Regions from separate parts of the Pelotomaculum sp. FP genome, predicted to be linked through region 2. Evidence: riboswitches for the same ligand, from Rfam matches in the RefSeq annotation. Region 2 holds a riboswitch; each other region holds the start of a gene.
The links. Region 2 has a riboswitch for cyclic di-AMP ahead of ablA (lysine 2,3-aminomutase). Riboswitches for the same ligand answer to the same signal wherever they lie in the genome.

Region 1 (7,621 bases), on a different contig from region 2:
TCTTCCATATCAAAATATCTAATATGGCGTACGCCCGCATTCATGCAGGTATAAATATAAGCAATTTGCAAAATATTAATTTAAAACATTTCATCCGGGGGTGAAAAAATGAGTATAGTACGTTGGGATCCTTTTGGGGAAATCAGCAATTTGCGTAACCAGATGAATAAAATTTTCGATCACAATTTTTTAAAACGGGGCCTTATGACTGCTACCGAACAGTTTGGACCGAGAGTTGACCTTTACCAGACCGATCGGGAGGTTGTTGCAACAGCTGAACTACCTGGTATTGAGTCCAAGGATGATATTGAAGTCGCGGTAACTCCTGACACACTGAGTTTAAAAGGCGAGTTGAAAAGATTTAAAGAAGTTGACGAAGATAACATCTTCCACTCCGAGAGATACTATGGTACTTTTAGCAGGATGCTGCCCTTGCCGGCGGAGGTAAAACCCGAAGAAACCCTGGCCAACTATCACAACGGACTGTTGGAGATCCGGATGCCTAAGACTGAAAGAGGTCAAAAGAAAATGCACCGGGTTAAAATACAGTAAAGAAAAACCAAAGGGCCGTCCGGCAGAGGCGGCCTTTTTCGTTGTCAGGCTCTTTTTTTGTTGATTATTGCTGGAGGAATTTCCCTAGAAATATAGAATTTTAAACGAAAAAAGGAAGGGGCATAACCTGTCCCTGCAGCCAGTATAGTAATAAGAACTCAATATCAACTAAGGAGGCTATGACCGGTGTGACTATTAAGGTTGGCATTCCGGGGGCTCTTTTATATTATCTTTACTACCCTATGTGGCGGACCTTTTTCAATGAACTCGGCGTCCAGGTAGTAACATCCGGCAGGACCACCAAAAGTATTTTGGATCAAGGGACTCGTGAGGCGCTGGCTGACGCCTGTGTACCTGTTAAACTATTCTACGGCCATGTTATGGATATTAAAGACAAGGTCGATTACCTTTACATCCCAAGGGTGGTCTGCCTGAACCGGAGAACAGTTTACTGTCCCAAATTTCTTGGCCTGCCCGATATGATCCGGTATTCTATTGAGAATGTACCGCCTATTATCGATGTCCGCATGGATACAAGACAAGGCCGCTTTGCGGTTGTAAAAGCTTACCTTGCAATCGGTAAGCGCCTGGGAGCGCCAATATTATCGGTACTCCTTGCATATTTGAAAGCCGTGGGGGTTTTGCACCGCTATAACAGACTTTTGAGAAAAGGATGGAGCCCCGTTCAGGCCATGGATTTCCTGGAGAACCAGACCGGGGGGGCGGATTTTGACGGTTCTGTCAAGCCCAGTTTGAAGTTTGCCGTACTTGGTTATCCCTATGCTATTTACGACAGTTTCATTAGCGTGAATTTGATTGATAAGCTAAGGAAGTATGGGGTTAGAGTCATCACGGCCGAAAATATTCACCCGGCCTTACTGGCCCTTCAAAAAAACTGCAACCTGCCAAAACGACTTTTCTGGACCTTCAGTGACAGGGCGCTCAAGGCGGCCCACTTTCTTTTTAACCAGAACAAAATTGACGGGGTCCTGCACTTAACAGCCTTCGGTTGCGGTCCTGACTCCCTGTTGAATAAATTAATCGAAATGGAAGCCAAAAAACACAGTGATATTCCTTTTATGACCCTGATGATTGATGAACAAACAGGAGAAGCAGGCATGACCACCCGCCTGGAGGCATTCGTTGATATGGTCAGACGTAGGAAGGAGGCGCTTGCTTGTCGAAAGTGACTTTTCCAAGAATGGGTGAATCGTGGCGAACATTTAAAATGCTCCTGGAGGACCTCGGTAACGAAGTGGTGCCCCCCCCCCGTCCCAGCAAGCGCACGCTCGATCTTGGCGTACGGTATTCACCCGAATTTGCCTGTTTTCCACTAAAAATCTTAATGGGAACTTACCTGGAATGTATTGAAATGGGCGCCGATACCATTGTCACGACAGGCGGTGTGGGCCCTTGCCGGGCAGGGGAATACGCCATGCTTCATCACAAGATCCTGAAAGACATTGGTCATGATATAAAAATGATCGTATTCGAGCCCCCCCGCCATTACCCTCTAAACTTCATCAGAAACGTATTGGCGCTTAACAAAGCGCGTGTTTCCATAAGAGGCATTATTTCCCACATAAAGCGAGCCTGGCGCAAACTACAGGCTTTGGACAACGTAGAAAAAATGAGCCATGTGACCAGACCGCGCGAACTAACCAGCGACAACACCTCCAGGGTCTACCGCAAGGCGCTTGAGTGGATTGACCAGGCTTACACCACGCCGCACATTATTGAAGCTGAAGCGGCTGCTCTGGAAGCCTTGAAAAATATCCCGCAGGATCCCCAACGTATGGTACTGAAGGTCGGTATTGTTGGGGAAATCTACGTATTACTGGAGCCTGCCAGCAACCTGGAGATTGAAGAAACACTCGGCAATCTGGGGGTTGAAGTAGAAAGGTCCATGTTCCTTACAGGGTGGACCCGGGATAACACCTGGAATGAAACAACTGAAGGAATGACTGTCAAAGAAGCCGCCGCCCCCTATCTCCCTGAACTGGTAGGAGGACATGGCCGCGATTCAATCGGCAACACCATTCTTTGCGCCAAGCGCGGGTTTGATGGCATGATCCAGCTGGCCCCCTTTACCTGCATCCCGGAAATTGTCGCCCGCACCATCCTGCCCAGGGTCAGCAGGGATTATGATATTCCCGTACTTACTTTTTTCCTGGACGAGCAGACCGGGAAAGCAGGCATGTCTACCCGGTTGGAGGCATTTACCGACCTGATGAGAAGGAAAAAACTCTTGCCGGCGAGAAGAAATTGTTTAACCGGTTAAATAGTTACAGAAAGGATTTGTCATGAAAGCATATTTAGGCATTGATGTCGGGTCAGTCAGTATAAATATTGTTGTAATGAGCGAGGCCGGAGATGTCCTAACCGGCCTTTACCTTCGTACCATGGGCAGACCTATAGAGGTTATCCAGGAAGGTCTTAAAGAAGCGGCGGCGGCAGTGCCGCCGGACATTGAGATAGCCGGCGCAGGTACGACCGGCAGCGGTCGCTACCTGGCAGGAGTTATGGTGGGCGCCGATGTTATAAAAAATGAGATTACCGCCCATGCCGTCGCTTCTTCCATGCTTGTGCCGGATGTCCAGACAGTTCTGGAGGTAGGCGGCCAGGATTCCAAAATTATTATTATGAGGAATGGCATCGTTACTGATTTTGCCATGAACACAGTATGTGCCGCAGGAACCGGTTCCTTTCTGGATCAGCAGGCTGCCCGCCTCAACATCCCCATTACCAGTTTTGGCGAACTTGCTCTTAATTCCCAAGCCTCTGTGCGCATTGCCGGGCGCTGCACTGTTTTTGCCGAATCGGACATGATTCATAAACAGCAAATGGGTTATGGACTCCCGGACATTGTTAAAGGGCTGTGTGACGCGCTGGTTCGCAATTACCTTAACAATGTGGCCAAAGGCAAGGAAATATTACCTCCGGTGGTGTTCCAGGGCGGTGTTGCCGCCAATGTAGGGATTAAGACGGCCTTTGAAACAGCCTTGGGTTTGCCGGTGATTATACCCGAATACTTTAATATAATGGGTGCAATCGGAGCCGCGCAGTTGGCCAAGGAAAAGACAGCGGGAGGTAATAGTACCAGTTTTAAAGGATTTGCTGTAACCGGTCTTCCCTATCGCACTGGAAGCTTTGACTGTAACGGGTGCTCGAATGTATGCGAGATAGTTGAGATTTATGAGAATGAAAAAGTAATTGGCCGCTGGGGATCCCGCTGTGCAAAATGGGACGTAATTTAGCTCCGGTAAAAGGCGATGAGAATCGAGTTTTTGATACCGGTTTTTTCCCCAAATTTCAGCAGCCGCAAGATTTATCCTCACCCTTGTTAAACTCCCCGGGCGGTATCTCAGCAATCTCGGCCAAAGAACGAATGGCAAAGTCAACTTCTTTTTCAGTGTTAAAATAGGAAAAACTGAAGCGTACCAGTCTCTGCTCCAGGGTACCCAGGGTCCTGTGCGCATCAGGCGCACAGTGCAGGCCTGCCCGGCAGGCTATTTTATATTGCTGGTCCAGCGCATACCCCACTTTCCCGGACGGTTTTCCCTCCAGGCTGAATGATACGACAGGCGCGCGGTTGTAAAGCTCTTCCGGTCCGTACAACGTGATACCTTTCAGTCCGGAAACTCCCTCCAGGAAGCGCTTGGTTAAGTCCATCTCGTGTTTTCTAATCCTTTCCATTCCTTCCATCCGTATAAATTTTAAACCTGCCGCCAATCCGGCAATACCTACCGAGTTAACCGTGCCGCTTTCATAACGCTCCGGCAATACTTCCGGTTGTCCGGGCGCCTCGGAATAACTGCCTGTGCCTCCTTCTTTCAGGGGCGTCAACTCCAGCCTCTCGTCGATATAAAGGCCGCCTGTTCCGGTAGGCCCGTACAGCCCTTTATGGCCCGGAAAAGCAAGCAGGTTTATACCCATGAATGAAACATCCAGGTCAAAAACCCCGGCTGTTTGAGCGGCGTCAACAATCAGACAGAGTCCCTTTTTCTTGGTGAGTTGGCCAATCTCACCGATCGGCATTATCGTCCCGGTAACGTTTGAAGCGTGTGTGATTACTACGGCAGCGGTGTTCGGTTTAATAGCCGACTCAATATCTTTGACGCTGATCGAGCCGTCTTTAGCGCAGGGAACCTTGGTGACTTCGACACCTTTACCCTGTAACACATAGAGCGGCCTGGTTACCGAGTTATGCTCCATAGAGCTGGTGATTACATGCTGGCCTTCCTTGAGCAAGCCTTTAATGGCAAGGTTAAGCGCCTCCGTGGCGTTCATGGTAAATACAATACGATCAGGATTCTTGATATTGAACAGGGCGGCCAGAAGTTCTCTGGCTTCATCTACGAGGCGTCCCGCCTCCAGTGCCATTTGATGTCCTGACCTGCCTGGGTTGGCTCCTACGAATTTTATACAGTGCTCCATGGCTTCCCAGACTTTAGAAGGTTTCGGCCAGGAGGTGGCCGCGCTATCGAAATAAATCAAATTGTATCCCCTTTCTTGGTCCAGGCCCTGTTTTCATTCAAAGCTGGCAGGGTTTATTCTGTTTGGTATAACTATATTTTATTCTGTACCATATGATTCGTTTCTATTTCCCCGTGGAGGCAGCAAAAAAAACAGGCACGCTCTCGCGTGCCTGAAGAATAATGATTATACCTTTGAAAAATTTCTGAGGTTTTAATTTTAGTCAGTTGTTTAGTCACCACTGAACAGTTGGGTGACAACTACCCCGCTGCCTGATTTGGTGATGCCTATACCAATTGAGTCGTGGAGGGGATTGAGAATGTTGGCTTTATGCCCCTCACTGCCCATAAACAGTTCATGTGCCCGTGTCGTTGTCGCCGCCTTGGCGATGTTCTCCGCACCCATGACCCTGGCCGAATAGCCCGCTTGTCTTTCCATGTTTAGCGCTGAGCCATATGTTGGTGATGTGTGGCTGAAATAATTGTTCTGGTACATATCCTGACTTTTCATCCTGGCCAGTTCCGTCAACTTTTGATCGAGTGTGAAAGCCGGCAGTCCGGCTTTTACCCTTTCCTGGTTGACCAGATCGAACATAAGCGCCTCGTCGGCTGTTAATCCGCTGGTCCCGGAAGGGGTGGTCGGTGTCGTAGGAGTTGTTGGAGTTGTTGGGGTCGTAGGTGTAGTTGGTGTAGTTGGTGTAGTAGTGACCGGTTTCTGGTTAAATCCAGTTCCATAGTACTTGTTCCAATAAGACTGAAGCGGGTTCGTTGCGGCAGTTGTTGGTGTCGCGGCAAGTACGGCCTCATTTGTAGCGGTTGGATTGCCGTAACCATAGTAATCATTGTAGCCATAAATATCGCCCCAGTTTGAACTTACCTCACCTTGATCTGATGGCGCTGCCATAGCTGCCGGTACGGCGACCAAAATTAATAATAAACAAGGGACGAGCACGAACAGTAAACGCTTGATGCTTGTCAACAGGATTGCCCCTTTCTTAGCGCCTCCGGGGTTAGCTGGCGGGTTCGGTGAAAGATACCCTACCCATTTTGCCAAATTAGTGTGTTGTGGCGCCCCATGGCTACTATCAACCAGAAATAACGGGCAGGCTTGTCCTCTTTCACACTAATATTACACGCATGGCGCAAATGGGATTCACCCCAAGTAATTGGTTCCCCCGTACCCAGTATAAATATTACTGGGATTCGGCATTTTTAATACTATTACTGTCAGATTATATTTTTTATGATCAATATAGACAAAATCGTTTTCAAACGATGAATGGGTCTGTAGTTTAATAAAATATTTTTACCTTCAAATAGATATGAGAAGTTGAAAATTAAAGTAAGATGGTAATATTTATCTAAAACAAAGGTTGGGCTTCTCTAGAAGCCCAACCTTTGTTTACCCGGCAACTACCGTGTCTAGCACTTTCCTCATCCACCGGGCGCTCTTAAACCTAAACTGCTCATAATAGAACTGAATACACCGGGCATTGCTTTAGTGGGGTCATAGGTTATACTTACCCTGTTCAGTCCTGTTATTTCTACCTTATTAACCCCTTCTATGCATAAAATGGCCTTTTTCATCTTATTTACTTTTTCTAAATCGCCCAGACCCGTTACAGTAAAATGCGTCTGATAGAGCAACATCCTTTGCCTCCTTGCGTGCATGCCAATCCGGAAGGGAAGGGAGTTATGCCCTGCCCCTTTCTTTAGCAGAGCGGTTTGCACTGCGGCGGGAATAGAGTAGGCGGACAGACGAACGGGGGTTGGGGCGAAACCTGTTCACACATGGCCGGCGTGCAGAATCCGAAGCTCGGTATAAGCAATTTGACTATAGCCAGGGATTGGATGACCAAGCAAAGATCGAAAGTACAGCAAATCTGGTTGCCGAGAATCAGGCAGGTACATGCGGAACTGACAATTTCACAGTTGGTAAAGGTACCAACCGGTGCGCAGAGAACTACAGTTTTGGTGAAGCTGAACATCAGGTCTTCAAACTCGCAAACTATCATTCCGCCAGCATCCAGGACCTGCAGTGTATAAGTGACCGTTACAGCGAAAGTGACATTTGCCCGTCCTGTTTTATCGGGTGTGCTCCTGCCAACTTCAGAACAAACGGCGGAGTTGATGATACAGTTGACCGTGGCGCCTTCAGGCGGACAGCATTGACCTAAGGGCGTGCAGACGTTTTCACGTCGTTCTGCCTGAAAGCAGAAATCGTATACCTTCGGGACTTCAATGCAAACGGTCTCAAATGGGGGGAATGGCCTTAAGCCTTCAGTTTCCATAAATTAACCTCCTTAGGGAACTAACAATAGACCGGATTACCGTTAGTCCCGTATAATTATATTTTTATTTCATAAATATGTCAGTATATATAAATTGGTGAAGCTTTTGGAATTTAGTTTAAACTATTTACCTCTTGGTAAACTTTTGCATACTATACTTTAGGAGGTGAGAGGCTGTGAACTGGAAACCATACTTTTATTACCGCCAGCAGTTTACTGGGGAAAGTCAGTCCAAAGAAGGCGTTATCCAGGATGAGCCTGAAAAAAAACCCAGCAAAGATGCAGCTGGTGGGGAAAATAAAG
Region 2 (7,621 bases):
ACAGCTCCTTCTTCAGGGAGATTACTGAGTCCATCGTTATCGCGGTGGTTCTGGCCGTATTGATCAGGCTGTTTATCCTGGAACCTTTCTACATACCATCCGGTTCGATGGAGCCTACTTTAAAGGAAGGCGACCGGATTATCGTGAGCAAATTGAATTACCATTTCCAGGACCCTGCGCGGGGGGATGTTGTCGTCTTCAAATACCCGCTTGATCAGAAACGTAATTTTGTCAAAAGGCTGATCGCCACAGGCGGTGAGACGGTAGCTCTAAAAAGCAGCCGCCTTTATATAAACGGGCAGACGGTACCTGAAGATTACCTGCCGGCGGGTCTGCGCTTTAATGACTACGGGCCAAGAGAGGTACCTCAGGGCAGCTACCTGATGTTGGGTGACAACCGCAATAACAGTGATGACAGCAGGGTCTGGGGGTTCCTGCCCAGGGACCTCATGATTGGCAAGGCGGTCCTGATTTACTGGCCGCTGGACAGGATCCGCATTATAAACTAGTCTATTTGAAACGGTGACCTATGGATATACAGTGGTACCCAGGCCATATGGCCAAGGCCAGGCGGCTGGTCAAGGAATACTTGAAGCTGGTCGATGTTGTTATCGAGGTGCTGGACGCCAGGATACCCTCCAGCAGCCGCAATCCCGATATAGATGAGCTGGCGGGGCAAAAACCCCGCCTGGTGATATTAAATAAATCAGACCTGGCAGACCCGGAACAGACCAGGCTTTGGAAGGCTGTTTTGGCTAAAGCCGGTTTCCCCTCCGTTGCCGTTGATTCCATCAGCGGGAGTGGGGCTAGAGATGTTTCCGGGCAGGTCAACAAGCTGGCGGCTCCCAAAATACAAGCGCTGGTATCGAACGGCAGGCGGCCGAGGGCGCCGCGTTGCATGGTGCTGGGCATCCCCAACGTCGGGAAGTCCTTTTTTATCAACAAGCTGGTAGGTCAGCGCGCCGCCAGGACCGGTGACAAGCCCGGGGTTACCCGCGGCCAGCAGTGGGTCAGGGTGGCCGGCAACATTGATCTGCTTGATACCCCGGGTATTCTGTGGCCGAAGCTGGAGGACCAGGAAGCGGCTTACCGCCTGGCCGTGACCGGGGCGATCAAGGACGAAGTCTATGACCTTTATGGGACAGCGGGCAAGCTTTTAAAGTGGTTGGCTGACAATTACCCTGAAGCGATACGGGAGCGGTACCAGATTGAGGACTTGACGGCTGAGCCGGAACAATTGCTGGAGGCTGTCGGGGCGCGCAGGGGTTTTTACATATCCGGCGGGGCCGTCGACTCGTTAAAGTCGGCCCGTATCGTTCTTAAAGAATTCCGGGAGGGCAAACTGGGGCGATACACCCTGGACAGACCGCCCGTTTGAACCTCATTAATCTCGAAAGGCCGGGGGTTTTATTGATTCTTACGGGCTTGTCTTTGGCGCAAATAAAAGAGCTTCTCAAGAGCCCCCGTGAGGATCTGGAAGAGATCCTTGCCGCTATGGCAGAAGACCCGAGGGCAGGGGTGCGTAATCTGTACCAGCGGTGGAAACGGGCTGAAAATATCAAGGAGGCCGAGCATAAGCGCCTGGCCGGGATGTTTCTGTACGAGGAGGATTTGTGGGCCAAAGGCCATGCGGCCATAGCAGGTGTGGACGAGGCGGGGCGGGGGCCCCTGGCCGGGCCGGTAGTGGCGGCAGCCGTTATTTTACCGGGTGTAATCCATCTAAAGGATTTAAACGATTCCAAAAAGCTTACTGCCGCCAAGAGGGAAACTCTGGCCCGGCAGATTAAAGAGGCTGCCCTGGCCTGGGCTATCGGCCTGTCTACGGTTGAAGAAATTTATCAGGAGAATATCCACCAGGCCGGACTCACCGCCATGCGGCGCGCCGTGCTGGGACTAAAAGATAAGCCCGTCTTTGTGCTGGTTGACGGTTTTAAAATTTCCGGACTCAACCTGCCCCAGATGCCGCTCGTTGGCGGGGACGGCCTCAGCGCCTCTATTGCGGCGGCTTCAATCCTGGCCAAGGTGGAAAGAGACCGGATCATGGACTCTTACGACCAGCTCTATCCCCAATACGGGTTCAATCGCCATAAAGGCTACGCCACACCGGAACACCTGAGCGCTCTGAAACTCTACGGACCCTGCCCGATCCACCGGGCCGGCTTCCAGCCTGTCAAGGATATGACGGAACAGGCGGATGGGGGCTTGTTCGGATAAGTTTGCAGATACGACTGTGAAAACAACAAAATGCCACTTTGCTTTGAACATGGAAATAACACTTCGGGTGGGTCTGGAAATGTAGGTGCAAACCCTGTCTCCGGGTCAGCGGCATTGGGAACTATTCTATGCCCATCTGGGCGTGAGCGTTTGTGCGAATGAATTACCACGCATCCGGATGCTGGAAATTATGTTGTTTTTCAGCTATCGATGTTAGAGTTTGCAGGTGATGCGAATGACTATCCGGCGAAAGCTGCTGGGGCGGCAGGGTGAAGACGCTGCAACTCAGTACCTGGAAAATAATAACTACCAGGTGTTATGCAGAAACTATAGCTGCAGGCTCGGAGAGATCGACATCGTGGCATGCGAGCGGGATGTCATCGTCTTTGTTGAGGTTCGATCACGCAGTTCCAACGATTACGGCTTGCCTCAGGAATCGGTTACCAGCCGGAAAAAGATGAAGCTCAGGCAGCTGGCCTGGCATTATCTCAAATCGGTGGGTAAGACCAACGCAAGCTGCAGGTTTGATGTCATAGCGGTCCTGTTTGACGGAGAGGGCCGGGTAAAAAAGCTGGAACATATTGAGAACGCTTTTTAGCTTGCCATAAACAAAAGGCTCGCCGATGCCGGCGAGTCTTTTTTGGGCGTCAGGACTTTCATAGTAATTTAGCCCATACGTTCATGTCTTCAAATCCCACACCAATATTACAATTTTTGATTAATACTCCATAATAACCATATCCGGCGTTGACGAACACACTATTCATACCAATTGAACTACTACGGGCGATGGTGTACAGACACCGGAACCGTTCACCCTTCAGCCGGGTTTCCATTTGTTCCAGGAGAAAACTGGCCAGCCCGTGCCCTCTCCACTGGGGGAGCGTGGCAAAGTCAGTCATCTCCGCGTTTTGCTGGGGGCGGTTTATCTCTGCCGAGGAGGCAGCTATCAGCTCTCTGTTGTGCCAGGCTGTTATATAGTAAGTACTGTCTTGAGCGATGGTCGATTTGAGGTAATCGGGATCAAAAACCGGAAATGGATAAGTAGTAAAAACCTTTCTGTATAACCGGGCCAGGGCTGGGCAATGCTCCTTTTCACCCCACTTAAACGTTATCCCGTCAGGAATTATACGTTTTACTGTTCCGTCCTTGAACTTGGATACCAATTGATCGACCAATTCCTTGCCTCTGGCGTGTGAAGGTGTTTGTCGCTGGTTGCTTAGGTACAGGGCAAAGACGAGGGCTGTCTCCTTGCCCTTATAATAACCGGGAATAGCTGCCTCCAACTTCATCCCGGCGCCTGCAAAAGCGTTCATATAACCGGTTTTGGATTTAAGCCAGATCTTGTCGAGGCCGTTTTCTAAAGCCTTTCCCGCAAGGAGTTCAACCATTTCTCCTGCAGCATGGTCCCGTGTAAGGTTGAATTCATAGACAGTAATTCGCCGGTTATAGGGTGAAACCAGAATACGGCAGTCAAAAGCATTGCCCTCTATGATTTCCCAGCGATCCAAGTAAATATCTTCATTTTTTTTGATTTCGATAGACATGAGCTTCTCCTTTACGAGCGGTATAGCGAGCTTTGCGCCGGTTTCCTTCCGGCACCAGGCTTACAGTCAGGTTGGATGGGTCAAACAGCTTTTGCAGGCCGACCGGTTCATGCCTGATAATGTGTTCCTTACACAAGGAGCAGGTGGGGGAGCAACCGGAACCAGGGTTTTGGGGTTCCTCGTAGACACATATGACGCCCTCGTAGTTGCGCAATACAGTTTTGGTGTTGGTCATTGACAGCTGGTAATTAGGCAGGACCGGGATTTTGCCGCCTCCTCCCGGCGCGTCCACAACGTAAGTGGGTACGGCAAAACCGGAAGTATGGCCGATTAGCGCTTCCATGATTTCTATCCCTTTGGCTACAGGAGTACGGAAATGTTCGATGCCCCGGGATAAGTCGCACTGATAAAGATAATATGGACGAACACGGTTTTTCACCAGGAGGTGCGACAGTTTCTTGATAATCACCGGGCAGTCGTTGACGCCTCTCAACAGGACCGTCTGGTTGCCCAAGGGAATTCCGGCATCGGCCAGCCTGGCCAGGGCCTGGACAGCTTCAGGCGTGAATTCACGCGGGTGGTTGAAATGAGTATTGATCCAGACAGGATGATATTTCTTGAGCATCCTGACCAGCTCGTCAGTAATCCTTTGCGGCATGACCACCGGGGTACGGGTCCCAATGCGAATTACCTGTACATGTGGAATTTCCTTCACCTTGCGGATGATTCGTTCCAAATGGTTGGTGGAAAGTATAAAAGGATCTCCTCCCGACAGCAGGACATCACGTATTTCCGGGTGGGCTTTAATGTATTCAACGCCAAGGTCAATATCCTTTTCCGTTGTGCACCTGTTGTTGTCGCCCACTTTGCGCTTGCGGGTACAGTGCCGGCAGTACATGGAACACTCGTTGGTGACAAGCAGGAGCACCCGGTCGGGGTAGCGGTGGGTCAGGCCGGGTACGGGAGAATCTGCGTCCTCATGTAAAGGATCGTCCATATCGCCGCGTCCCTCTATAAGTTCCTGGGGATTTGGTATGCACTGCATACGAATGGGACACCTGGGGTCATCCTTGTTGATCAACGATGCATAATAGGGGGTGATGGACATAGGGAAGACATCGCAGGCCATCTGGATATCCCGTATCTTCTCATTATTGAAGTCGATATATTCGGCCAGTTCTTCCACCGACTGGAGCCTGTGCTTCATTTGCCATCGCCAATCCATCCAGTCTACAGTGTTTCTGGATTGTAGGGATAAGATTTTTGCATTCATAGGTTAAATACCTCCTGTCAATTTTTCTCCCCCGGCTAAACAGCATTAGGGTAACAATGGGGTTAAGGAAGAATAAAAAGGAAGTATATTGAAAATAAAATGGCCGGAAGAAAGATCCGGCCAAAAAAATATACAGCCCAATTCTTCCCTTGTACGCCTACGAGGTTAGCTGACGGATGCGGACTAAGGGTAGCCCTACCATTTGAGATGTGAAATGTACACGTCTCAAACAGATTAACCCCAAAAATTGGTTCCCCCGCTCTTCCTTTTGGGAAGACTCGGCGCTGATAGAATGGTCTTTGATATTCAATATGTCTTGATGTAATTTTAGTTATAAATATTTCTTATGTCAAATGAGATATATGGTAGCATATGGCAGTATACCGGAGTTATGGCATTGTAAACGGATACATGCACTTTTTATGCCTGAGTTTTAAAAATTTAGCCTTGCAGGGTTGTTTAATTACTGCTGAAGGAAATGCTGAGCCATATGGGAAATCGGAAATTTTTGTGATATAATATCCGACAATAGTCTTGTTTTATTGCGAGGTGGCTACAATTATCGATAAGCAGCTGGAGTTATATATGGACTGGATTAAGGATCTGTTTATCCCCGATCAGATGCAAATTTTCTTATACGACCTGGTATTATCCGTTTTAGTATTAGTTTTTACGTACATCCTTATCAAGGTGCTTTACCGCTTCTCGAACCGGGTATTGAGAGAAAGCGGGCAGGGCGATAGCGAGCAGGCAGAGAAGGGGGTTATTTCTGACGAAGCTATACGTTCGGCGCGTATTTTACTGCAGACAATAATCCTCTATGGGGGTTATTTTATAGCGGCTATAGTGATCCTGGAAATTTTCAATGTGAAGCTCATTTCACCGGACGATTTAAAAACGCTGGGCGCCAAAGTGTTAAAAATCATCGGGATCCTGGTTGGAGCGAAGCTGGCCATTAATTTCGGCCAGTTGGTTGTGAAGCAGGTTTTTGATAATCACGAAACGACCGGCCGCCGGGCGCAAACCCTGGAAATACTGCTGCGTAGCGCCATCACTTACCTCGTTTTCTTCATGGCCTGCCTGATGATCCTGCAAATTTTCAACGTTAACACCAGCGCCATCCTGGCCAGCGCCGGTATCCTTGGCCTGGCGGTAGGTTTCGGCGCGCAAAACCTGGTCAAGGATGTCATCAGCGGGTTCTTTATATTATTTGAAGACCAGTTTAGTGTGGGCGACTTTGTGCAAATAGACGCGGTAACCGGCACCGTGGAGGAAATAGGGCTGCGCACCTGTAAGATCCGCCAGTGGACCGGTGAGCTTAGCATCATCCCCAACGGGGGGATTACCCAGGTGACCAACTACAACCGGGGACCCATGCTGGCCCAGGTAACGGTGGGTATCGCCTACGAAGAAGATATCGACCAGGCCATCAAGGTATTGAAAGATGAGTGTGAAGCAGCCTGCCGGGAAATCGAAGCCATTATTGATGTGCCCCAGGTGCAGGGCGTTATTGAACTGGGGCTTTCATCGGTAGATATTCGCGCCGTGGCGCCTACTTTGCCGGGTGAACACTGGGCTGTAGAAAGAGAGCTGCGCAAGCGCTTTAAGTACGCGCTGGACCGGGCCGGTATCGAAATCCCCTATCCCAAGCAGGTCATTTACCAGAATAAAGAATAAGATACCGGGTACCTAATTTTAACTTATTGATAGGTCATTGCTTAATCGAAATCAGGAAATATTAAAACGATATCCTGTACCCCATATGGTTTCAATATAATCCGGATTAGATGTATCTTCTTCTATTTTTTCACGGATTCTCCGGATGTGAACGGCTACTGTCGCAATCTCTCCCACATTATCCACACCCCAGATCTTTTCAAAAATATGTTCTTTACTGAACACCCGATCAGGGTTCTCAGCCAAGAAGACCAACAGATCAAATTCTTTGGCGGTAAATGGAATTTCCTGGCCATTCAGGTGAACACGCCGGGAGCTTTTATTGATTACCAGTCCTTTAATTTTTATTTCTTCGGGGCGATTGACAACTTTTTGATCAACAAGGCGATTATAGCGGGCAAGATGGGATTTAATTCTTGCAACCAGTTCGGCAGGACTGAAAGGTTTAGTCATGTAATCATCAGCTCCTAGCCCCAATCCTCTGATTTTATCAATATCTTCTTTTTTGGCAGAGACAATAATGATAGGTACATTACTCCTATTGCGTATTGTCCTGCAGATTTCAAAACCGTCTATTTCAGGCAGCATGACATCTAATATGATAATCGCGTAGTTTCCTTGCAAAGCACGCTGCAGTCCTGTTCTTCCGTTTAGTTCAATATCCGTTTCAAATCCGTCTATTTCCAGATAGTCTCTTTCCAGTTCCGCAATACATTGGTCGTCTTCAATAATCAATACCTTTTTCATTCTTCTAACCTCCTCTTTGATGGGATTTTAATCTTTTTTAAAATAGGCAGCTTTTTTTAAAGTGAAAAAAATACTTGTCCCCAAACCTTCAGTGCTTTCTCCCCATATCCTCCCCTGATGGGCCTCAATAATCTCCTTGGCAATGGACAGCCCGATCCCGCTA
Region 3 (7,621 bases), on a different contig from region 2:
TAAAGGACCTCCCCCGATGTAACGCGGTGCGCCACCTGTAAAAACCAGCTTGCATCCGCCATATTGAAACCCTCGGTGATACTAAGACAAAAGCATAAGGCAAACAAGCTCAACCCGCTGAAAATCCAGAAACTTAACCTCACCTGAACCGGGTTGGTTTTTACCTGTAAGGGGCATTCTTCCTTGATACCGCTCACGGCAGCTCGCCTCTGAAGAGCTGGAATGGTAAGAATGGACGCCAGATAACCACCCGTTCCAATGTACTTTCAAGCCTGGCCCCCCACGGCCTGTTCACCAAAAAAGGTGGAAAGAACCCAAAGCGAGTCATTTTAAGCCGGCGGAAACCGGCTTCCTTCATCGCATGGAAGACTGAAGACGGACGCATGCGCATAATGCCTTTGTCGCCCTGCCATGTCATCTCGGGTGTGACCAGGAGCTGGACGTAGTAAAGGAAGTTGTATGGATTTGGCTCGAGGAAAGATACGCGCCCCCCGTGTTTTAACAGGCGGGTTATAGCTTTGAAACACAGCGGCAGGCTATGAAGATGGTGAAGGACAAAAAAGCCTACAACCGCGTCAAACTGCCCATCCAACGCAGGGGGATGATCGGCTATATCCGTGCAGTGCAAAGAAATATTATAGCGCCCGCCGTCAAATAAGCGCAGTTGTTCCAAGAGAAACGGTGAGAGATCGAGGCCTTCCACCTGCAAACCCCGCTGAGCCAAAAGGAGAGTGTACCGGCCCTTACCGCAACCGACCTCCAACAGCCGCTCGCCCGGCACAATGCCGGCAAAGCGCAGCAGTTCATCGACGTGGCGCCGCAGGTAAAGGGTTTCCTGCGGTACCATGTGAGGTTTTTTTGAATGCTCATAATAGCGCGTCTGCATCAGATTGTGCCTGTGTAATTCTTGCCGGTAATCTTGGTTCAAGACTCTTTTCCCCTCCCAATGGATTTTCAACGGCGTGGAGAAAACGGACTCCGGTGTATGTTTTAACTGGAACCGGACTGACGAAATGCCCCGGAAAGGGTTTGCCGCTGTTCCATTTCCAGGCAAGAACCCGGGCAGCTGTGAGACAGCCGGTTCTCAGGCGCTTCCAGGAGCTATAGGCGGAGCCGCCGTCAGGACGGCGGGCCCGTACCACCGGAACAGAAGCCACGGACAGCCCGGTGCAGCCAATCATGGCCACTGCGAAAGGATGGGGCTCATTGATGGCCAGAAGGCGTTCACCCATTTGCCGGCTTATCACAAAAAACATGCCGGCGTCAGCGGGAACGCCGCACAAAAGGTGAAGTAGTCCCTTGAAAAGGCGGGAGGTGACCAGCCTCAACCTTGATTCATAGCGACCGCGCCTGCCGGCAAAAACGGCGTCGAACCCCTCCTTCATCTTGGACAGAAGGACAGGAATTGCCTCCGGCGGATCCTGCAGATCCGCATCCATCACTACCATAGCTTTACCCCTGGCAAATCTCAGCCCGGTCAACGCTGCCCGGTGTTGACCGGTATTTTGTTCCAGGGCCAGCGCGGCTACCCGGGAATCATCCCGGGCCAGTTCCTCCAGGACGGCAAAGGAGCCTTCGGGGCAGGAGTCGTCCACGAAAATAATTTCATAACTGCTCCGTCCTGTTTCAAAAACTTTACGCAGGCGGCTATGAAGTTCGCGAAGTGTTTCCCGGTTCCGGTATACAGGAATAACAACGGTGACCTCCGGGTCTTGAAGAGCAGCTGCTGCAGGCGCTTCATCATTTGTCCTTCCCCGGAACGGTAACTGAGTTTCATATGGCATTTCAAACCTCCGTTTGCAATGGCGCAAAACTGCCGGGACCGGAAACAGCGTCCCTTGCTCCCGGACCTGGTAATTCCTGCGAAAGGCCATCGTAGTCATCCTGATGAAGAAGAAACCAGGCGATGGTTTTCTCCAGCCCGGCCCGGAGCGGATGCCGGGGCTCCCACCCCAGCAAGCTCCCGGCCTTCCCAATATCGGCCACCCAGTGGGCTTTATCGGAGGCACGAGCGGGGTAAGCCCCCACCCGTACCTTGATCCGCCGTCCGGTCACGGCTTGAATCAGGTCAACGACTTCCTCGTTGCTCCATTGCTTTCCGGTCCCTATATTAATGATTTCACCGGTACAGATCCTTACCGCTCTCAGGGCAAGCAGGCAAGCTTCCACCAGGTCTTCGACAAAAATAAAATCCCGCCGGAAGCCGGCGGCAGTCAAAGCCAGCTCATGGTCACCCAGTGCTGCCCTGATAGCTGTAGGAATAAGGCGTGACGGTGATTCCCAGGGGCCGTAGACTGAAAATGCCCTCAGCGCCACAACCGGCCGGCCGTTCGCTCTGGCATGCTGCTGGCAAAGCAGTGTCGCCGCAGCCTTGGCCGTACCATAGAAAGTTAGAGGCTCCGGGCAGTCCAATTCCCGCATGGGCCCGTGCTTCGCGCCGTATTCCGAAGAGCCCCCCAAATGAACAAAGAGCTGATAGTCCAAAGGCGCAGTTGCCTCTAAAAGGTTAAATGTACCAAGAATATTGGTTCTTAAAATCTCGTAGCGCTCCTGAAAAGCAGGAGATACGCCCTGTGCCGCGAGATGATAAATAATTTCCGGGCTTGTTTCCAGCACTATTTTTTTCAGCCCTTCACGGTCAGTTATGTCTACTGCATGAAGGTATAAATCAGGAAGTAGTTTTTCAATTCTCCACAAGTTTGAGTTCGGTCGGATAATTGCATGGACTTCAGCGCCGTACCGGAGCAGCGCCTGAACCAGATTGGCGCCAATAAACCCTGCCGCTCCGGTAACCAGTACGTGCCTGCCCTGTAGTTCATGCATAACAGAGGGGCTCCTTTCTGTCCCTGGACCGCGACATCACGCCGCGCCAGGCCCGGACCGCGTTTTCGAGAGCGTGCCGGTCCCGGGCCACGTCCTCAGGCGACCTCTGTTGTGCTTCTTTCAGCGCTCCAAGAAGGCGGTGAATCTCGGCGGCCATATCACGCCCCCGGATATCCCTGTGAAAAGAGCGCCGTAAAAAACTGTAACGGCAGCCCAGCCTGGCCATTTCAGCAATGAGCAGGCGGCAGGGGATGGGGTGGCCGCGTTCCGGCAAGGTAAGCCCGCCAAAGCCGAATGGAACTGTGAAAAAAGGCCGGGTATTCTCAACCGTTCCATCAACCAGGGCAGTAAAGATATTTGGTGTTTTTCGCTCAATGGCCAGATCGTTTAAGCCGGCGTAGACCCGGGATAACGGCAGGCGGGCTAATTGTCCGGCAAGCTTAAGCGCGGCAACGGTCTCAACTAAAATACCCACTCCACAACGGCCTCCGGCCCAGTCCAGAACCATTTCAACTTCTTCCAACGTCCGGACCATGGGGAGCAGAATTTCATCTGCTCCAGCTTTAACAGCCTGCGCCACTTCTTCTGCTGTTGTCGTGCCGTAACCGTTTATCCGGCAAATGACCTTCGCTTCGGTGCAGGCCCGAACCCGTCGCAAGTCTTCAAGGGTATCATAATTAATTTGGGTATCGGCCAGAGCTTGTCGCTGTTCCTTGTTCAGGGATTCCCAGTCAACCATGATGCTGTCAATCCCTGCGGCAACCGCTTGCCGGATGAATACAGGATCGGTCGAAAAAAGCACCAGTTCAAACTTATCAGTCATACTTACCTCCTCCCGTAGACAACAACCAGCGACGAATCCCAGGGCCCACGGGTGAGCTTTCCAAGTTTTATTTCTAATACGTTACCTGCCTTCAGAAGACAGTGCCTTCCATAAAAAATGAAAAATCTTCATCCCGGTTTACAATATATGAATTTGTTCTGGCTTATGACAGATAGGTTTTGATGTATCTTTTTGCCAAATCATGCTTGGCCGCGAGTCCGCCGATATAAGATTGACCTGGAAAATTTATTGTGATATACTCACAACAGACAACCTTAGTATATTACATAAGTTGTCAGTATGTATTAAACTTAATATTACTCCATATTCGCTTAATTCTTCTTTAGGAGAAGCGGGGGAACCAATTTCCGGGGGTGAATCGATAGTCGGCCGGACTTCAACCGGTTGCCGGCATCGTAGGGCTACTCTTTCGGCCCGAATCCGTCAGCTAACTTCGTAGGCGTTGAAAGGGAGGAAACAGGCGGTCTATAACCAGGCTTGGGCCTGCTTGACCTCTTTTACCCCCGGAAGATATATGCCGGGGGCTTTGTGTTCCTGGAATGGGGTGGCTAAATAATGGCTGCATGAAGCTGCGAGCAATCAGAATAAAAGTCAGGAGGTATGCCGCTTGAAAATTACGATTGGGATGTTCGGCTTTGGCAGGACGGGGTCAGTGGTGGCCAAAGAGATCATAAAAGATGAAATCTGCGAGTTAAGCTGGGTATTGAGAAAATCAACAGCCATGGAAGGCAAATATGCAAGCCGCTTGTTAGGCTTTGATCATAATGAAGGAATGATCTATTCTATAGAAGATATAGATTCCGAAGCTTTTTATCAAGATAATCATGTGGATGTAATCATTGACTTTTCATCTGCCAGTGCGATTGAGAATTATGAACAAGCGGCCCAGTATGGAACTCGCATCGTGTCGGCTATCTCAAAATATGATAGATTTCATCTGGAGCAGTTAAAGGCGCTGGGCAAGCAAACGGCGGTGTTGTATTCTCCTAACATCACTCTGGGCATTAATTTCTTGATCGAGGCTTCTAAAGTACTGCAAAGGATCGCTCCCCACGCTGATATCGAAATTATCGAAGAGCATTTCCGTGATAAAAGGGATGTTTCTGGAACAGCTTTGAGGATTGCGGAAGACCTGGGTCTTGATAAAAGGCAACATGTGAATTCCATCCGCGTTGGGGGGATAGTCGGTAAACATGAAGTGATTTTTGGCCTTCCCAATCAGACCATACGGATAGTACATGAATCATTAAATAGGGCGGCTTTTGGACAAGGAGCTATTTATGCTGCCAAATGGTTGATGGGTAAAGACAAAGGTATCTACACTATGGAGGAAGCTGTGGCCTTGAACTTTGTCAATAATACCCATGTTTTTGAAGTTGATGAGTAACTTGTTGGATTATAACAGAGTTCATTCCAACGGGGCGCGCATGCACTCCAATAGGATCGGTGCCGATACAGTTTTGACTTAAACTTATTTTCATTGCATAACATACAAAAACATTTTAAAATATTATTTAGAAAGAATGATAAGTCTCCAGTTGTTCATATTACTTTGAAGGAGAGGCATGAATTATGTTTAAAAAAATACTCGTACCGGTTGACGGCTCAAAATTTTCGGATCTGGCTATTGAAAAAGCAAAAGAAATAGCAGGCGCATTCGGCAGTGAAATTATGATATTAAATGTATTGGAAGTCTCTAAAATTGATTATCCGTCTAATCCTTATAAATTTTCACCGGAACTTATCGAAAATTATCAAAAAGAAAGCAGGATAATATCCAGCAAAATTTTAAACGAAGCCCAAAACATGCTTGAGGATATGTCGAATAAGGTCAGCATCCATTCGGTTGAGGGGAATCCTTCTGAAGAGATTGTCAATTATGTAAATTCTCATGATATTGATCTTGTGATCATGGGATCCAGCGGAATGAGCGGCGTGCTTAATTTATTAGGCAGTGTAACCCGCAAAGTTACGCTTGGTATTGAAAAACCAATTTTGATCGTAAGGTAAAATTAATTTGCAAATACTGTGTAAAAGGGGCATTTCGATTCAAATTATTTAAATCGAAATGCCCCTTTTCAATGTGTATTCTTAAAGTTTGCTATCATATTATGCGGAAAGCGGATCATTGTCTAGAGAGCAGGGGGGTTGCCGCCCGAGCTGCATTAATGTCTGAGTTTATTATGAAATTCGACCCAACCGGCAGGCCATGCGGTTTGCCTGGGCTCTGCCGGTTGCCTGGTTGATCTGTTCGGGCAACTACCTGTTTAATCCGTGTCCGAAGCCCATACCCTCGCCGTTTTTCATTGAACCATTTCCGTTACCCTTGCCATTCGCATTGCCCATACCACTTCCATCGCAAACACCGGTTCCGTTACCAATACCTTTGCCCTGTCCAAAGCCTGCGCCGTAATTCTTGCCCATTCCGGCATTGCCGTTTCCGTTACAGGCAGCCTGGCGGTTCTGTAGATTGTTATAAATGTTGTCTGCCTGTTCCTGTGTAAGCCTGCCGTCCTCTACTCGCTGGTCAAGCATGATTTTCTTTTGCTCAAGCATTTGTGTTTAAACTCATCCAGTTTGCCTGCTTCATTTGCTATTGTGCCGTAGGTCTTTCCTGCGGCACGCTCATTGTAAAGCTCCGAAACTGTTTTACCTGTCAATTCGGCTGTTATTTCTGCCGGTGTTTTTGCTGTTGCCGCATAGGCGGCGCCTGCCGCGCCCAGAACCCCTGCGACTGTTGCCACCACAAGCAGTTTCCTGAAGTTGATCATGAAATCACGCTCCTTATCTTTTTTTTGCAGCTTGTATTTTTATTATAAGGAACAATTGTGATAGAAGTATGTTAGAAGACTGAAAGAACGGTGATAGTCTTGAAAAAGAATATCATTTTTGAAGCTCAAACCAGAAGGTTGTGCCGGCCCCCTTTTTGCTTTCCACTCCATAAGGCGCCTGGTGCGCTTCCAGTACGCTCTTGACGATGGCGAGTCCCAGTCCTGTGCCAAGGACGTTTTTACCGGCAGTCTTTTTAGCTTTATAGTACCTGTCCCAAATATGGGGAAGATCCTCTTCCGCTATACCGCTACCCGTGTCCGTAACCTCGACACGGACAACTTGCAAGTGGTCAATCACCTTGACTGTAACAGTCCCGCCCGGGGGTGTATGCTTGATGCCATTATTGATCAGGTTGTAAAATACCTGCTCAATTCTTTTTTCATCCGCTTCCACAAGCGCATGTTTTGAATCTTGCAGTATGATTTGCACACCAGTTTTCTCGCTTATAACATCATATCGTTTTATAACCGTGTCAAGCACATCCTTTATTGGGAAACGGCTTTTATTAAGACGGGCATAGCCCGCCTGGAGCTGGGAAAGGTTTAGGATGTCGTCTACAATTTCACTGAGGCGTTCTGTCTCTTCAATGATCATGCCAAGCTGTTTTTCGCGTTTTTCCGGAGCATTTCCGCTGACGTCCCGGATGGTTTCAGCATACCCTCTGATAATGCTTAAAGGCGTGCGGAGTTCGTGGGAGATGTTGGAAATTAAATCTTTTCTAAGTTGTTCAATTTTGGCTAACTGTTGTCCCAGGTAATTGATGGTTTCTGCCAGTTTGCCGATTTCATCCTGTTTGTTCGATTTTATTCTTGCTGAAAAATCGCCTGAAGCCATTGTTTCAGACACTTTTTTGATTTCCAGTATGGGCCGGGTAAAGCTTCGGGAGAGGAAGAAGGAGAGCAGCAGGGCAGCAGTCAAAAGGACCAGGGTGATATAAAACAGCTGCCATTTTAAGATCAAGGCAGTGTCTTCAACAGGAGCCAGTGGCATATTGATCAACATCACGGCGGACAATGCCCCGGATTGTTTGACCGGCAGGCCCAAGAGCATAAATTCATAGCCGAAACGTGGGTGAGTCAGTGGAATGGTGACCTCCTTGCCGCTCAAAACGGCCTGAAAAGC
Region 4 (7,621 bases), on a different contig from region 2:
GCCGCCTTCCGTCATATCAATCCCTCCTAAGCGACAATCAAAACATTCCCGGAATATTGGGGAAATTCATTCCTCCGGTCATTTTGCTTACCTCGCTTTTAATAATATTTTTTGACTCCACAATAGCTTTGTTTACGGTTTTTAGGATTAAAGACTCCAATACGCCGGCCTGCTCCGGACGCAGCAGGGATGGTGCAATTTTAATGTCCTGCACTTCCTGATGCCCGTTGATAACAATCTTACAGGCTCCTCCCTCTTCGCTTATTTCTATGGTCATGTTTCTTAGTTCTTGCTGCATCTTTTGCACTTTTTCAATCAGTGCGCCCATGTTATTAATCAAACACGAAAGCCCCCTTTCAAAAACTAATTACTGCAAAAAAAAAGCTGCTTTCCAACAGCTTCAACAGCTTGGAGACTGCTGATTTAGTGACAATTTAAAATTGCATGTCAAATAAGATGTGGAGTGTGGCTGCAATAGCTGGTGCGCCAGCCATTGCAGCGTACCTTGAAATCCCCGGCGTATACAGCCAAACCCCGGCGGCAGTATTAACACCGGGGGTCAGCCAGTTGTCCCAAAAGATTCTTATATCCTAACATAAGTCTTTTCGCAAGTTCCGTCCTTATATCTGGGCCTCGCCAAGTGTTAGCGGAACGCACTCCAGCATCACGTCGTCGATTTTGACCGTATTGGTATTGGTAGAACCCGGCGTAAAGGCAAAACGGATCATAGCGGAGGCCACGTTTGTACCGGTAACCGGGGTGACAAACTGGACCTGGCTGTAAGATGTTTCAGGAATTCCTGTACTGGCCACGGTCTGGGTTCCAATACCAACCTGGATACCATTGTGATCAAAGAACACAACCTCGGCAGTCAAGGAGAAATCGCTGACCCCCGCGCCGAAAACATCTTCTCTTACCCAGAAGGTGAGCCGGTACTGGCGCCCGCCCACGATGCCCCTGGTCACCATCTGGAACAGAGACCCCGGTAATAGTGGATTCAGACGACCAATCTCAGCTGCAAAGGCGCCGGCATGGGAAACGGTAGTCTGGGCTACATTGCTGGCGCCCCAGAAGACCGGGTGAGCAGCGTCCGCCCAGATTTCCAGGCCGGGATCCCTGGCCAGGTTCCCCCGCGGACACTCTCTCGGTCTGGGGCAGATCTGTACAAAGATTTGGCGGTCCTCCACTACCTTGGCGGTAAGCTGGACAACAGCAGTCTGGTGAAGCCGGCTGGCTCTCTGGAGTTCCCAGTTGATATCCACATCGATATTGTGGAACTGTATAAAGACATCGTTCCTGTTGGAAATTTTCCTGGGAGTCCGCAGTTCAACAAGCTTGGTGAAAGGAAGGTCTTCGGCTGTGTGTCTGACCTCATTATTCTTGTTGACAAAGAAAATCTGCTTGTGGATGGTGCCGCTGACAATCACCTTTTTGACCGTATATTCTCTCAAAACGCCGGGTATGCCTCCAAGTGGCACTAGAACGATATCACCAGATACGTTTTCATCAACGAATACCGCTGTTCCCCTAAGGTCACGTATAGAAGCAAGAATTTTGTCTACCTTAATTGCAAGTTCGGGAAGGGTCATTGTACTTTCTACAACTTGCTCAACGTCAACTGCCTCAATGACAACCGGAACTTTGATTTCGATGCACGTCGCCGGTTGGGTCTCGGTGAAAAGATACTGAAATGGCACAGACATTCTCGTTAAACCTCCTTATATTTGATTATTTTAAAAAACCAACTGACCTTCGCTATTTCAGCCCATGGCCGGGCAAGGGATCTTGATAACCTGACCCACCTCGATGACATCCGGGTTGGTTATTTGTGGATTTAGCTCCAGGATCATTGGAACAGTTACTCTATGAGCAGCCGCAATCTTTCCAAGGGTATCACCGGCCCTAACGACATAATCAATGGGCGGACAGGGGGTCTCGGTTGGAGTAACTGTTGGTACCACTTCCTCAGGCACATAGACATCTTGCTGGATCATTTCGGTAACGGTTGCCGATACGCTCAGCACGACCTCGGTATGGACATCCACGCCAACCTGGTCAGCGCTTACGAACTCCGGCTCAACTGTTACGTCGACATCCATGCCCGGCTTGGCGTCCTCAATGATGACAAAGGTACGGAAATTAAGTTGCTGGTGCAAGGCGTGCACAGCCTGGTCAGGCTCGGTGCTCACGTAAACAATCTCCACATTTACGTAGCCACGGATGATAACTTTGCCCTTAAGTATTTTGGTATCGGTTATTTCAGCATGGTCGACAATTGCATCAAGGACTTTCATTATGTCGGGCTTCGACTCAGGAACTGCAATACTTTCTCTCAACACCACCTGGGTGTCCCCGGCTCCGATTTCGCGGTCTACTTTCAGCTTTCTCTTGGTATAACCTTCCTCATTCTTTAATAGGGTTGGGACATCATGCAAAGTCCTTGTTTCAGAAACAAACACGGTTAGCTTGATGATAACGTCCGCCCTCAGCGCAGGGTCGATTACCGGTTCTACATCCGCTGCTTCAACCTCTGCCAGCACGTGGACATTCATACCTGGCTGAGCATCCGGGACCTCCACGAAAGCACTGAATCTGATGGTATGGTGCAGGTCGTGAACCGACTGCCGGGGTTCGAATGCGACATAAAGGATCTGGAGTCTGACCTCGCCGTCTACAATGACCTTGTTGGCCACCAGTCTCTTATCGGTTATTACAGCCTCCGCCTTGACCTTGAGGATTTTTTCAACTTCCGGCTTTTCTTCAGGTACTTCAAATACGTCACTGACAATAATCTGCTTGGTTTCTTTGTCCCCAATCAGGTGCTCAACCGTAAGATCCGCAGTCTCCAGGGCCACATTTCCTGCAGGCGTTTCGGTAAGTATCTCCATCTCATCGACTTGGGTTATTTTTGCAAATGTACTCAATACTGCTGCAACGTCAAATTTACGCGGGTTCCTTCTGCTGGTAGTCAGGCTCACATCCTCGACTGTAAATTGAACAAAGTAGTCATCTCCAGGTTCGGCGCCCGGCACATCCACATAGGTCGTGAAATTCAAGTCGTCATCGAATGAGTGGACAGACTGATCCGGCTTAAAAGCAACGTAGGTCACTTGTATAGAGAGTGTTCCTTCTACAATAACTTTGTTGGGGACAACACTAACGTTTCTAACTTTGGCGTCTGCTGTTTTTGACAGAATTTTTTCTACATCCGGCTTCGCTTCAGGAACTTCAATCTGTCCCTTGACTACGGTCTGGACTCTATTTTCACCCTGGACCAGATTGACTTTAAGCCGTTCGGTTCCAGCCATATTTACTCCTCCTTTCAAAACTTTTCTATACTAATATATGAGGGTGATTCAAAAAAGTGCTAAAAACGTAGCGTAAACGAAAAAACGAAAGAAAGAGGAACCAGGTCCTCTTTCTTTCGCTGCTAATTATTACTCTTTTTTGTAAAAAAAGGGTACGTTCATCTGAGCCCTAAGAAGGGGCGGCCGGATCTAGCCATTAAACATCTGCACAAACATCTTGCCGTAAGGGCCTCCGCTGACTACACCTATCCCTACTTTGGTGTAGTTGCTGTTTAAGATATTGGCCCGGTGCCCCGACGAGTTCATTAAATTTGCGTGAGCGCTGCTAACCGTGGAAGCTCCGGCCAGGTTCTCTCCGGCATAGCTGTACTGCACGCCATACTTCTTCATCATATCGAACGGCGAACCGTAGGTGGGCGAAGTGTGGCTGAAATATCCATTGTCAATCATATCCTGGGCCTTCATCCGGGCCAGTTTGACCAGGGTCGGGTCGCTTTGCAGGGGCTTCAGTCCCGCTTTTGCCCGCTCCTGGTTGACCAGATTAAGCATCTGCTGCTCGTCGGCGGTCAGACCGCTGTCCGTGGTAGGTGTTGTGGGTGTTGTGGGTGTTGTAGGTGTTGTAGGTGTTGTGGGTGTTGTGGGTGTTGTGGGTGTTGTGGGTGTTGTGGGTGTTGTGGGTGTTGTGGGCGTAGTTGGAGTTGTCGGCGTAGTTGGGGTTGACTGAGAACCTGACACCGGCTTGATAAACATCTGTACAAACATCTTGCCGTAGGGCCCCCCGCTGACCACCCCAATACCTACTTTGGTGTAGTTGCTGTTTAAGATATTGGCCCGGTGCCCCGACGAGTTCATTAAATTTGCGTGAGCGCTGCTAACCGTGGAAGCTCCGGCCAGGTTCTCTCCGGCGTAGCTGTATTGCACCCCATACTTCTTCATCATATCGAACGGCGAACCGTAGGTGGGCGAAGTGTGGCTGAAATATCCATTGTCAATCATATCCTGGGCTTTCATCCGGGCCAGTTTGACCAGGGTCGGGTCGCTTTGCAGGGGCTTCAGTCCCGCTTTTGCCCGCTCCTGGTTGACCAGATTAAGCATCTGCTGCTCGTCGGCGGTCAGACCGCTGTCCGTTGGCGCCGGGGATTCTACCGGTGGCTGTGAAGGAGTGGTAACTACCTTTTTCCCTCCGGCAAACATCTGCACGATAATCTTGTAATTACCGCTGGTGATCACCCCAACTCCAACCTGGTCAAAATTGCTGCTCAGCATTTTGGCCCGCGTTGTACCTGAATTCTGCAGCGCGCTAAAGGCTGAACCGATAGTTGGAGCTTTGGCAATGTTTTCTTCCGCGTAAACAAACTCGATCTGAGCAGCCTTCATCATATCCTGCTGAGACCCGTAGGTAGGCGAAGTGTGGCTGAAGTAACCGTTGGAGGCCATGTCCTGGGCTTTTATCCGGGCCAGGCCCGAAAGCGCCGGATTTACCGTGAGTTTCGCCAGACCGGCGTTCGTCCGGGCCTGGTTGATCAGATCGACCATCTGTGATTCATCGGTAGTCAGGGGGACATAGGCGTCTGCCGCCAGGGCTGTTCCCGTTAAGCCCAGGGTCAGCAGCAAGGCAAAAAGGAACATAAACACTAAGGATCTCGGCCTTAGGCCTTTTGACTGGAAGCTCATTAGTTGATTTTCCCCTTTCTTTGTGCCTCCGGAGTTAGCTGACGGGTTCGGTAAAAAGAATAAACCTACCCTTTGAGAGGTGGGACGTTAGACGTGAGATCTGGGAAGTTGGGTGGTAATGCAGCCGTTGGGACATTTGCCGCAGACAACGGAGCGCCTGTCATTTTTCCTCCAACACCCGCTTAATTGGCTGTTTAAATTTCCGCTTTCCGCAACTTTCGTTTAATGTCTCATTTTCTTGTTCTCATGTCCTGGCGCACAACTCAATGGGATTCACCCCTGAGATTGGTTCCTCCGTACCCAAATTTATTGAGATTCGGCCTTTATTCAGTCATCAAGCGCCAGTTAGCTGGTTATTTGGAAAGCTGCGCTATGCGCCCTTGCCAATTACAGCTGCCGGGCCTGCGACTAACATGGTAAAATAAAAATAGGCATGAACAAGATAATGCTTGTACAGCCTACTATACCTGCTAAAGGGACGCGATGGCAAAGCCGGTAATATTAGTTCAAGACCTAAAATATTAGCAACTAAGGTACTTAACTACTGACCTTTCAAATTAACACCTAATTAGAAATAGATGTTAAAATGTAGCAACCTGGCTTATAAAAGCTAAACAAATCTGATCTATACAGGATAATTCAGATTTTCAATGGTTTTTTTATTCTTCTCTCAACATATTCAGGTATTTTCATAGCAGTTCCAAACCTGCTTTTACTGGAAGCGGTTGACAACCGCAGCTTCAATATTCAGGATCTTTAATAAAGTTTCGGCATCTCTCGCAGAAGGACCTGTCAGGAACACTCTGGCCTGTCCGCCGGTGATCAGTTTCCGTATGGTTTCAAGGACCTGTATCTCAGGTGTCCTGTCGGTCTGGAGAGCGTCCTCCCCGTCTCCTCGCAGCGCCGCGACGAACCCATTGTTATAGCCAAGGTTGCTGCCTTCAGCATAACCCTTATCATAACCGGACTCAAAACCCTGGTTGTATCCAAGGTTATAGCCAAGGTTCTTGCCGGCCAGATATGCTTCTTCAGTTAATTTCTTTTTACCAAGCCGGTGGTTTTCCTGACAGCCACGAGCAAAGCTCTTTTCGAAACCACCGGATATGTTATTGCTCATGGTCACCGCCCTTTACCGATGCGCTTAATTCCTGTTCAAACCATAGCATCGGGATAACGCCTTTACGGGCGCCAGTTTTTGATTGCATTGGGGGTGTAAAAAACCGCTCCTAAACCCTCTGTGAGTACCAGACACTCCTGTCCATCCGCCCCATCGACAAAACAGGTCAGAATAAACAATTTTTTCTTCAGCCCTTTTCGAAACCTCTTTAATAACAGTTCATCGAGGTTGTTTAGTTTACCAATCACCTGCCTGGAACCCATAACCACCAGGGAATACCGGCCGTCAGCCTGCCTGTTGAGGGAAATCTGTACAGGTGTTTCACGGCCTTTACCAGACATCTGATGTATCCCTTCAAGATACTGCCGTGCTACCGCTATGGCCTCTTCTCTGTTATTAAATTTGGGACCAATCGCTGGAATGTTTTCTCCCAAAAAAGTCAAGGCAGCGTCGCCTGAGAAAACTGACCGGTAAACCATATGGTAAGCCTCCTCGGTTATTAATATATGGCCGGGATGGCCTAAAGGTGAGGCGGCTTAAATCAAAACTTTAATACTTGCCTGACCTTCACAAACACTAAAATTCAAATCCCAGGCGATCCATCACATTGCTAATCCGGTTAAAAATGGTCAACTTATCCGACCCTGCGAACAACAAGCCCACCGCTTTCCGTTCCTGGTCCAGGATCAAAGCTCCGCTGTCACCCGGTTGGGATATCAACTCGGTAACAACCTGATCGGAAAACCATACCTTCTCATCTTTGTCCATCTCGACCTGCAGCACTGTGCCGACCGATTTTATAGCTCCGTTGGTAAGGCCGGTAGTCCTGCCGCTTTTTTGCACCTTTTTGCCCGGCTTAGCCTCCGCCACTCCCGTGATATCGCCTATTTCAAGAATAGAAGGCGCTACCAGGTCTATTGAATCAATTTTAGCCAGCGCGCAGTCCACCGTGTTCTCAGTACTAAAGCGTTTATAAAACCGGATTTCATAGTCCCTTTTGACTATATTGAGCAGGAAGTTGCCCCCCCGCGCCACAGACGAGGCCACCGGACAATCCGACCTGGCAACACTTTTCTCCAGGGGAACGTAACGCAAAAGTGTACCTATGCGGTCTTTGAGCGTTCCTCCATCGTATGGACCTGGTTGCAGGATGGGGTCTCCGGGTTTGGCCCGGGCCTCCTGAATGCTGGAGCCATTGGCAAGGACATGGTTGTTGGACAACAACATCAGTTCCTTGGTTTGCTTGTCTTTAACCACCGCTCCAAAAGTACCGGCCGTTGACTTGTAGTGTCCTATGCTCACTCCCGGCTGAGCCGGTCTTTCCCTTGAAGTCCTGACTCCAAGCGCGCGGACAACTCCTATTTCAACCACATCGGTATTAAGCCCGCCTATTTTTTCAGGCACCACATGACCACGCATGAGGTTTTCAACAGGCAGCTTTTTTTCCACATAAACAATAAAGGCCGGTTCTCCGGTGTTTTCCGATCCAATCTCCTTATGCCCTATGCCAAGGCCGACAACA

Region 1: another riboswitch for cyclic di-AMP. It lies ahead of Psfp_RS21605 (CAP domain-containing protein); the one in region 2 lies ahead of ablA (lysine 2,3-aminomutase).
Region 3: another riboswitch for cyclic di-AMP. It lies ahead of Psfp_RS11305 (dihydrodipicolinate reductase C-terminal domain-containing protein); the one in region 2 lies ahead of ablA (lysine 2,3-aminomutase).
Region 4: another riboswitch for cyclic di-AMP. It lies ahead of Psfp_RS22110 (CAP domain-containing protein); the one in region 2 lies ahead of ablA (lysine 2,3-aminomutase).

Annotation. Positions count from the first base shown of each region.
Region 1 covers NZ_QFGB01000019.1:45,361-52,981, forward strand. Annotated here, with positions in the region: gene Psfp_RS09570 (Hsp20/alpha crystallin family protein) at 109-552, shown strand; gene Psfp_RS09575 (acyl-CoA dehydratase activase-related protein) at 732-1,742, shown strand; gene Psfp_RS09580 (CoA protein activase) at 1,730-2,833, shown strand; gene Psfp_RS09585 (acyl-CoA dehydratase activase) at 2,856-3,809, shown strand; gene Psfp_RS09590 (aminotransferase class V-fold PLP-dependent enzyme) at 3,865-5,049, opposite strand; gene Psfp_RS21605 (CAP domain-containing protein) at 5,260-6,006, opposite strand; cyclic di-AMP (ydaO/yuaA leader) riboswitch at 6,013-6,246, opposite strand; gene Psfp_RS09600 (hypothetical protein) at 6,462-6,677, opposite strand; gene Psfp_RS09605 (hypothetical protein) at 6,740-7,318, opposite strand; gene Psfp_RS09610 (hypothetical protein) at 7,495-7,621, shown strand, end outside.
Region 2 covers NZ_QFGB01000032.1:34,574-42,194, reverse strand. Annotated here, with positions in the region: gene lepB (signal peptidase I) at 1-509, shown strand, start outside; gene ylqF (ribosome biogenesis GTPase YlqF) at 530-1,378, shown strand; gene Psfp_RS13050 (ribonuclease HII) at 1,375-2,214, shown strand; gene Psfp_RS13045 (YraN family protein) at 2,450-2,812, shown strand; gene ablB (putative beta-lysine N-acetyltransferase) at 2,871-3,761, opposite strand; gene ablA (lysine 2,3-aminomutase) at 3,736-5,034, opposite strand; cyclic di-AMP (ydaO/yuaA leader) riboswitch at 5,174-5,328, opposite strand; gene Psfp_RS13030 (mechanosensitive ion channel family protein) at 5,620-6,711, shown strand; gene Psfp_RS13025 (response regulator transcription factor) at 6,763-7,458, opposite strand; gene Psfp_RS13020 (HAMP domain-containing sensor histidine kinase) at 7,486-7,621, opposite strand, start outside.
Region 3 covers NZ_QFGB01000025.1:31,293-38,913, forward strand. Annotated here, with positions in the region: gene Psfp_RS11280 (glycosyltransferase family 39 protein) at 1-197, opposite strand, end outside; gene Psfp_RS11285 (class I SAM-dependent methyltransferase) at 194-886, opposite strand; gene Psfp_RS11290 (glycosyltransferase family 2 protein) at 867-1,784, opposite strand; gene Psfp_RS11295 (NAD-dependent epimerase/dehydratase family protein) at 1,786-2,823, opposite strand; gene Psfp_RS11300 (aldolase/citrate lyase family protein) at 2,816-3,646, opposite strand; cyclic di-AMP (ydaO/yuaA leader) riboswitch at 3,966-4,125, shown strand; gene Psfp_RS11305 (dihydrodipicolinate reductase C-terminal domain-containing protein) at 4,275-5,054, shown strand; gene Psfp_RS11310 (universal stress protein) at 5,240-5,677, shown strand; gene Psfp_RS22645 (DUF2680 domain-containing protein) at 5,927-6,223, opposite strand; gene Psfp_RS22650 (hypothetical protein) at 6,184-6,438, opposite strand; gene Psfp_RS11320 (ATP-binding protein) at 6,551-7,621, opposite strand, start outside.
Region 4 covers NZ_QFGB01000005.1:13,968-21,588, reverse strand. Annotated here, with positions in the region: gene Psfp_RS03330 (hypothetical protein) at 1-15, opposite strand, end outside; partial or broken gene Psfp_RS03325 (YbaB/EbfC family nucleoid-associated protein) at 38-349, opposite strand; gene Psfp_RS21455 (hypothetical protein) at 445-594, shown strand; gene Psfp_RS03320 (SPOCS domain-containing protein) at 621-1,703, opposite strand; gene Psfp_RS03315 (SPOCS domain-containing protein) at 1,761-3,308, opposite strand; gene Psfp_RS22110 (CAP domain-containing protein) at 3,498-4,922, opposite strand; cyclic di-AMP (ydaO/yuaA leader) riboswitch at 4,990-5,314, opposite strand; gene Psfp_RS03305 (hypothetical protein) at 5,695-6,099, opposite strand; gene Psfp_RS03300 (hypothetical protein) at 6,162-6,578, opposite strand; gene Psfp_RS03295 (hypothetical protein) at 6,676-7,621, opposite strand, start outside.